2 regions of the Spirillospora sp. NPDC047418 genome follow, and region 1 is predicted to be linked to the other one. Evidence: riboswitches for the same ligand, from Rfam matches in the RefSeq annotation. Region 1 holds a riboswitch; the other holds the start of a gene.
The links. A riboswitch is a leader RNA that binds a small molecule or an ion and turns the genes downstream of it on or off. The one in region 1 is predicted to bind cyclic di-AMP.
Positions count from the first base shown of each region.

Region 2: another riboswitch for cyclic di-AMP. It lies ahead of ABZ806_RS27865 (peptidoglycan recognition protein family protein); the one in region 1 lies ahead of ABZ806_RS22665 (C40 family peptidase).

Region 1 is NZ_JBEYTW010000036.1:33,405-36,801, forward strand. It holds gene ABZ806_RS22655 (BlaI/MecI/CopY family transcriptional regulator) at 1-258, shown strand, start outside; gene ABZ806_RS22660 (M56 family metallopeptidase) at 263-1,198, shown strand; cyclic di-AMP (ydaO/yuaA leader) riboswitch at 1,302-1,450, shown strand; gene ABZ806_RS22665 (C40 family peptidase) at 1,454-2,497, shown strand; gene ABZ806_RS22670 (hypothetical protein) at 2,535-2,942, opposite strand; gene ABZ806_RS22675 (hypothetical protein) at 2,936-3,175, opposite strand; gene ABZ806_RS22680 (BlaI/MecI/CopY family transcriptional regulator) at 3,172-3,397, opposite strand, start outside.
Region 2 is NZ_JBEYTW010000052.1:8,545-11,941, reverse strand. It holds gene ABZ806_RS27875 (hypothetical protein) at 1-175, opposite strand, end outside; gene ABZ806_RS27870 (hypothetical protein) at 172-849, opposite strand; gene ABZ806_RS27865 (peptidoglycan recognition protein family protein) at 1,074-1,862, opposite strand; cyclic di-AMP (ydaO/yuaA leader) riboswitch at 2,238-2,387, opposite strand; gene ABZ806_RS27860 (PLP-dependent cysteine synthase family protein) at 3,286-3,397, shown strand, end outside.

The DNA of each region.
Region 1 (3,397 bases):
TACAACACCGTCCAGACCGTGGCCGAAAGGCTCGCGCAGAAGGGCCTGCTGCGGCGCACACCGGACGGGACGGCCTTCCGTTACGCCCCCACCCGCGCGCGGGAGGAGTACGCGGTCGAGTTGATGCTCGACGCGCTCACCGAATCCGACGATCACGGGAGCATCCTGGCGAGGTTCGCCGAAGCCGTCCCGCCCGAGGACGCGCGCCACCTGCTGGACGCCCTGCGCCGGCGGACGTCCGACGACCAGGGGGCATGACGGCGTGATCTACCTCGTGATCAGCCTGGTGTCCACGGCGGTCCTGCTGGGCTGCCTGGCGGGGCCCGCCCTCGATCGACTCCGCCGCCCCGCCGCGCATCCGGGGATCGCCATCGCCTGCTGGTTCGCGGCGCTGGCCGGCACCTTCATCGCCGACATCGGGATCGTCGCGGTGGCGCTGCTGTCACCGCCGGCGCCCGGCCACGGTCTGCTGGAGTGGCTGCGCAACTGCCTGCCCCACCATGGTGACGAGGCGATCATCATGGCGGCCGCCGCGAGCCTGGCGCTGCTGACGGCCTGCTGTTCCAGGCTCGCCCGCAGCCTGCCGCGGCTCAGACGAGCCGTGCGGCACCGGCGCCGGCACTGGGAGATGCTCCGGCTCGTCGCCAAGGAGCATGGACGGCACGACGACGTACTCGTCCTCGACCACCCCATCCCCGTGGCGTATTCGCTGCCCGCCCGGGAGCGCGCGATCGTGGTCAGCACCGGCACGCAGGAGACCCTCACTCCCGAAGAGTTCGGCGCGGTTCTCGTCCATGAACGAACCCACCTGCGTCAGCGGCACCACACGATGCTGCTCATGCTCGACCTCGCCTACGCACTCCTGCCCTGGTTGCCGACTGTCCGCCGGGCGAAGAAGACCCTGCCACTGCTGCTGGAGATGGCCGCGGACGACGCGGCGGCCCGAGCCTGCGGCAGGCGCACGCTCGTCGACGCCCTGTGTCGGCTCGCGGCGACGCCGGGTGTGGCGGGCGCCCTCGGCGCCGCAGGGCCCTCCACGGGGGCGCTGACGGAGAGAGTGCTGCGACTGGAGTCCGCCGAGGTGGTGAAGCCGCGCCGGGTCGTCCGGGCGGCCGCCTCCGCCTTCGTTGCCGTCGCCGTCGCCACGCCCCTCCTGGTCGCCGCCGCGACCATCGTGCAGTTGTCCGACATCTGCTGAGACGGCCGAGGCGGTTTGTCGTATTCGGCCACTTGGGTGGCGAATGAGGCCACTATCTCCTACGCTCCGTAGGAGCCATCGTCCGGTGTCCCCGCCGGGGACAGCGGTGGCCACGCCGAATCCCGCGGCCCCACGCCGTCCGAGGAACCGGGGAACCGTTCTCCATCTGGGGTGAATCCGCTCACCATGAGCGGTAGGGCGACTCCGGCCCGAACCCGGCAGCTCACCCGGTAGGCGTACTGGAGAGGACAGTGCATGCAGCGACGAGCTGCCGGAGAGAGAAGGCCGATCCGCCGCCGGCTCATCACGGGCACGGCTTGGACGGCATCGATCGCCGTTTCCGCGACGCTCGTGGCTCCCCCGCCCGCCTGGGCCGAGCCCCAGCCGACCCGCAAAGAGCTGACCGCCCGGCAGAAGAAGCTCGCCGACGAGGCGGAGAAGCTCAGCGAGCAGTACAACGGGTTGCGCGTGCGCCTGCAGCAGGCGCAGCGTGCCGCCAAGGTGGCCGAGGGCAACGCCGTCCGCCAGAAGAAGGCGCTGGACGAGGCCCGGGATCGGATCGTCAAGCTCGCCGCGGACAGTTACAAGAACGGGCCGGCGGACCCGGCGGTCGCGTTCGCATCGGCGGACGACCCTCAGGCCGTGCTGGACAAGTCGGCCACGCTCCACTACTTCGCCCGCCAGGACAGCACTCGCGTCGCTCACCTGCTGCAGACGATGCAGTCCGCGGAACGATCCCGCAAGTCGGCCGAAGCGCGCGCGAAGCAGGTGCGCGAGCTCACCGGCGAGGCGAAGAAGAAGCGCAAGGAACTTCAGACCAAGCTGAAGAAGGTCGAAACCAAACTCGGTGTCGGCTCCGGCGCTCGCACCAACGCGGGTCCCGCCCCGAACGTGGATCCCGGAGGCGCCTCGGCCAAGGCCATGGGGGCGGTCAGAGCGGCCCTGAGCCAGCGCGGCGTTCCGTACTCGTGGGGCGGCGGCAACGCGTCCGGCCCGTCCTACGGCACCGCGCAGGGCGCCAACATCAAGGGCTTCGACTGCTCCGGACTGACCCTGTACGCCTACGCCCAGGTCGGCATTACCCTCCCCCACTACACCGGGAGCCAGTTCACCGCCGGCACACGTGTCTCGCAGAGCCACCTGAAGCCCGGTGACCTGGTCTTCTTCTACAGCGACCTGCACCACATGGGCCTGTACATCGGCAACGGCAAGATGGTCCACGCCCCGCAGACCGGCGACGTCGTCAAGATCAGCTCGATCTCCGGCCGCCCGTTCGCCGGCGGCGTCCGCGTGGCCTGACCACCGCCGCCCTGAGCGGCCCGGTACCGCGTCCCCGTCACCCACCCCTGGGGTGACGGGGACGTCCTTTGGCTGCCTCTCCTACAGCCTCCCCAGCTGGAGGTCTTGGGGGGCCGATGGCGACCAGTTCCGTAGCGACGCCCGGCTCGGTACGGGTCGCGCCGCTACATCGGGAAGTGGCAGTGGCGTTCAAGGAGAGCCGTGATGGCCGGGTTGGCGGCGAGTGCCAGCGGCAGCGTCGCAAGCAGAGCGCCGACGCCGCCGGTGAGACGTCCGGTACGGGACAGGGGGTCGTGAGGTGCGAGAAGGCGGGGAACGCACGGCCGAACGCGACGGCGAGGTTGATGGCGAGATCGCGGCGGCCCGCCAGATGCGCGCGTTCATGGGCGAGGACCGCGGACAACTGATCCTCAGGAAGCGGTTCGAGCGCCCCAGTGCTCAGCACGACACAGCGGTGGCGTCCGGGCAGGCCGCCAGGCCGTGCGGTGTCCGGACGATCGGCACCACCCGCATCAGGCCGGCGAGGACCACCGCCGCCATAACGGAAGCCCCGGCCGTCTGCCAGGCGAGTACGCCGAGCCGCGGGGCACGGTCGGCCCAGCCGCGGGCACGCATGAGCCGGGGCCCCAGGATTCCCAGTAGTGCCGCGTAGGCGAGGAGGGTGGCGGCCGCGGTCACGTGGTGTCCCGCGGCTGCACGACCTTGAGCGCCGCCTGCAAGGCCCTGCTCTCCTCCGGTGACAGGTCGGACAGGAAGTGCACGAGCGCGGCGGCCTGGTTGTTGCTGGTCGCGAGCGCCTCGCGCATGAGTTTGGCGGTGTAGCCCTCCCGCGAGGCCACCGCCTCGTACTCGTACGCACGCCCCACGCGCTTCCTGCGCAGCCACCCCTTCTTGTGCAGG
Region 2 (3,397 bases), on a different contig from region 1:
TGATCTTCTTGACGACCATGTCGTGCAGGAAGACGGTCTCTCCGTTGGCCAGGGGTTTCTGGGCGCCGGGCCAGTCGGTGAGGCTCGTCTCGGCGATCAGCGTCGGGTTGGACGGGTCGGTGATGTCCATGATGTCGACGTCGCTGGTGGCCTGTTCCTCGTCGTCGGAGATCATGGCGTAGACGTGGCGCCCGGCCTGCCAGGCGAAGACGCTGTGCTCCTGACGAGCCGTCGGCAGTTCGCCGTCGTTGGTGTCCCCTCGCCGATCGCCAGTGGGACGATGTGGCGCGGGTCGGTCACGTCGTAGATAGACATCCCGCCGACCTGTGATCCCGTGTCCGAGCAGATCTCGTTGTTGGTCACCAGGATGTCGCCCTTGAACGCGGCGGTTCGCATCTTGATGACCTGCATCCCCTCACCCGGATATGACCCCGCCGGGAACTCGGTGAAGGAGACCTCCTTCGGCTTCGCCGGGTTGGAGATGTCGACCGTGTAGAAGCCGCCCTTCCCGCATGGGTCGGTGTTGAGGCGCCGAGCCGCCAGGTAGGCGTGGTCGCCGCTGACGGCTAGGTCGGCGATGTGTCCCGGCCGGTCCTGGCCGGTCGCGCCGCTGACGTCGAGTTCGCCGACCAGCTTCACGTTCTTGCTGGAGCCGGGGAGGTGCCCTTCGCTTCCACCGTGCTGGTCGTCGGCTTCACGGCCGCCGCTCTCGGGATCGGCGGAACCTCCATTGATCTTCGTCTTGGCGGTTGGTGGCGTGGGGCTGGCGGCTGCGTCCCCGAGACCGCTCATGGCGATCGTCAGGGTGGTGGCCAGGGGGATCGCCCATGGGCCCTGCGCATGTCTCACCTCTCGTCGGTGGACCTGATCATCGGGTGGCATGCCTGGGTCGGCGCCCCCGGCAGCCGGCGATCAGACATGCCGTCCGGACCGTACTCCTACGCAATGTAGGAGGAAAGGTGTGACTCCAATACGGCCGCCCGAAAGCCCTCCTGAGATCTCGACCGCTGCTCCTCCGTGAGCGAAAGCCGAGTTGTTTCAGTACGGAGGGTTACGCGTCGAAGCGGTTGGCGTCAGCGGAGCAACCTGGGGGAGACGACCTTGGCGACGTCCTTGCGGAGGCTCGGGAGGGTGGGGGCGAACTTGTAGCCGCAGCAATCGGTGTCGTTGAACTTCATGTGCGGGACGATGGCCTCATACGGGTTGAGGTCGTACTGCTCGCACAGCCAACCGCAGACCTTGACCAGGGAATCGCGCAGTCGTTGCGGAGGCAGGACGGTGTTGTAGGTGCCTTCGCACTCGATGCCCACGGTGTCGGCGTTCGCGCCTCTCACGTGCGTGCCGACTACCATCTCGCCCCGTTCGGCCGCCGCGAGGCTGCCCGTACGACCCTCCAGGATGTGGCCTCCCCGGCTGATGGTGAAGTGCTGTCCGGTGTCGCCCCATCCTCGTCCCTTGTGCGCATTCTGGATCGCGCGTGCGAGGCGCTCTGCCCGTGCGAGCGAGTAGTCGTCGACGTTGTCGGTGAAGGTGTGGTGCACGACGATGTACTTGGGAGGACGCCGGCGGACGGTCGCGGTTCTTTCCGGCTTGCCGGCCCCCCACTCTTTGGTCGGGTGGATCAGCGGAGACTTGGCGGATGCCGTGCGTGCGTTCCGGGAGGCGCGAGATCGCCTGCCCCCGGCCGCGCCCTCCTTGCCACTCGCGGCGGCTCGTTGCGCTGTCCGCGCCGGAGGCGAGCCCCGCATTTCCTGGACGCCGAATGCCGCGCCGGCCGCGAGGAGGCCGCCCAGAAGGAGAGTTCGGCGAGGTACGGCGCCGTTCGTGGAGCCGTCGGCGCGATGCCGTCCGTCGTAGTTCATCGGAATTCCTCCGAGGGGATCGCCCCACGGCGCGGCCAATGTCATGGGAATGGCATGCCGAAGGGCAGGCGGAAGTCGCCGCCTGTGGTCAGCAGGGGATAGTGCGTGCACTAACGCATGCGGGGCCTGCCCCGGCTGGAGCCGTGGACAATGAAGGTCAAATGAATTAGTTGCGCACGTGCACGCTACGAGGAAGACGCTGCATCAGCATGCGTGGGGATGGTCCTCGTCAGACGATCGGAATCAACAGAGTCTGCGGTTCTGCTGTCTTCCGGCGCTCTACGCTGTGCCAGGTCAGGTGCCCGGACGGCTGACCGTTCGGGAGTCAGGCGCAGGACGGTCGGCAACTGGGGGAGCGTACTGCCTTTTCACGCTTTCTCCTCTCCTTGACTGCCTACCGGGTTAGCTGACGGGTTCGGGCCAGGAGTAGGCCCTACCGCGGCCTTGGTCGCGGATTCACCCCAAGAAGGATGGGTCCCCGGCTTCCAGGGCGTCGGGCGCCATGGAATTAGGCGTTCGGCCGGTCGCCTGTGGAGCGGCGTTCCCTGGCCGACTACTAGGCAAGTTAGTACATGGAGCTCCGTGCGTCCAAGTCGGCAAAGGTAAAATTCAATAGTGATCTACGCCGGGCCACTCCGCCCGAGGCTGGGTCTTCGCCTGTGAGTGACGCGGGTTCCGGGATGGGAGCTCCAAGGGAGCGGGTCGCTCGTGCGCCATCGATTCCGAGCTTGGCTCAGGGATGAAGTGAGCCATACGGGACTTTGGCGGGGTCTCGTCCTACGACACGTAGGAGATGGCTACAGTATGTGATGTGTACCTAACTCAGCGTGCTTCGCAGGGGTGCGGCCCCTCGTCAGGAGGCGGTCTGTCGCTCCTGCTGGTCACGCTGTCCGCGCTCCACTTCGTGCTCTGCCTGCCTGGTCTGCACTCAGAAGAATCGGCTGGGACGGCGGGGCGCACGGTACCCTCTGCCGCCTTGAGTGCCCACGCCGACGGTCAGCCTGGCAACTCGGGCGGAGCGGCGACGAAGAGCCTTCCTCCCGAGCCGCATGATGACTGCGGAGATTCGACGGCTCTCCCGTCCGAGGGCAGCCGGGTTGTCATGCTTCTCATTGCCGCGTTCCTCGGACTCGCCATCCTCTTGGTGAGGGGAGAGCGAGATGCGGCAGCGATGTTCCTGCGGAGTTCCTGTGCCGCGTTGCGTCGACGATGCGTACCGCCTCGCCCCAACGGGACCCGTCTCCTGAACCTGATCTGCCTGGCGCGGCTGTGATCGGCCAGGTCATGCGCCCTTGTCGATGACGGAATAGCGGAGGACGAAGTTCTCCGATCTTCCTCCTCGGCATGCCCGCTGAGGGACAACCGGCGACGACCGCCTCGCAACCACATCCGCGCTGCTGAGCTGAGCCTTCAGGAGAGAACGTTGGACGCGATCGATCTGCACGTACCAGGGCAATCGAAGGGCTTTGGTGCTTCCCGAGGGACGGGAGCCGGCACCTGCCGGTCGCCTGCGCGCCTGGTCGGGAACACTCCCG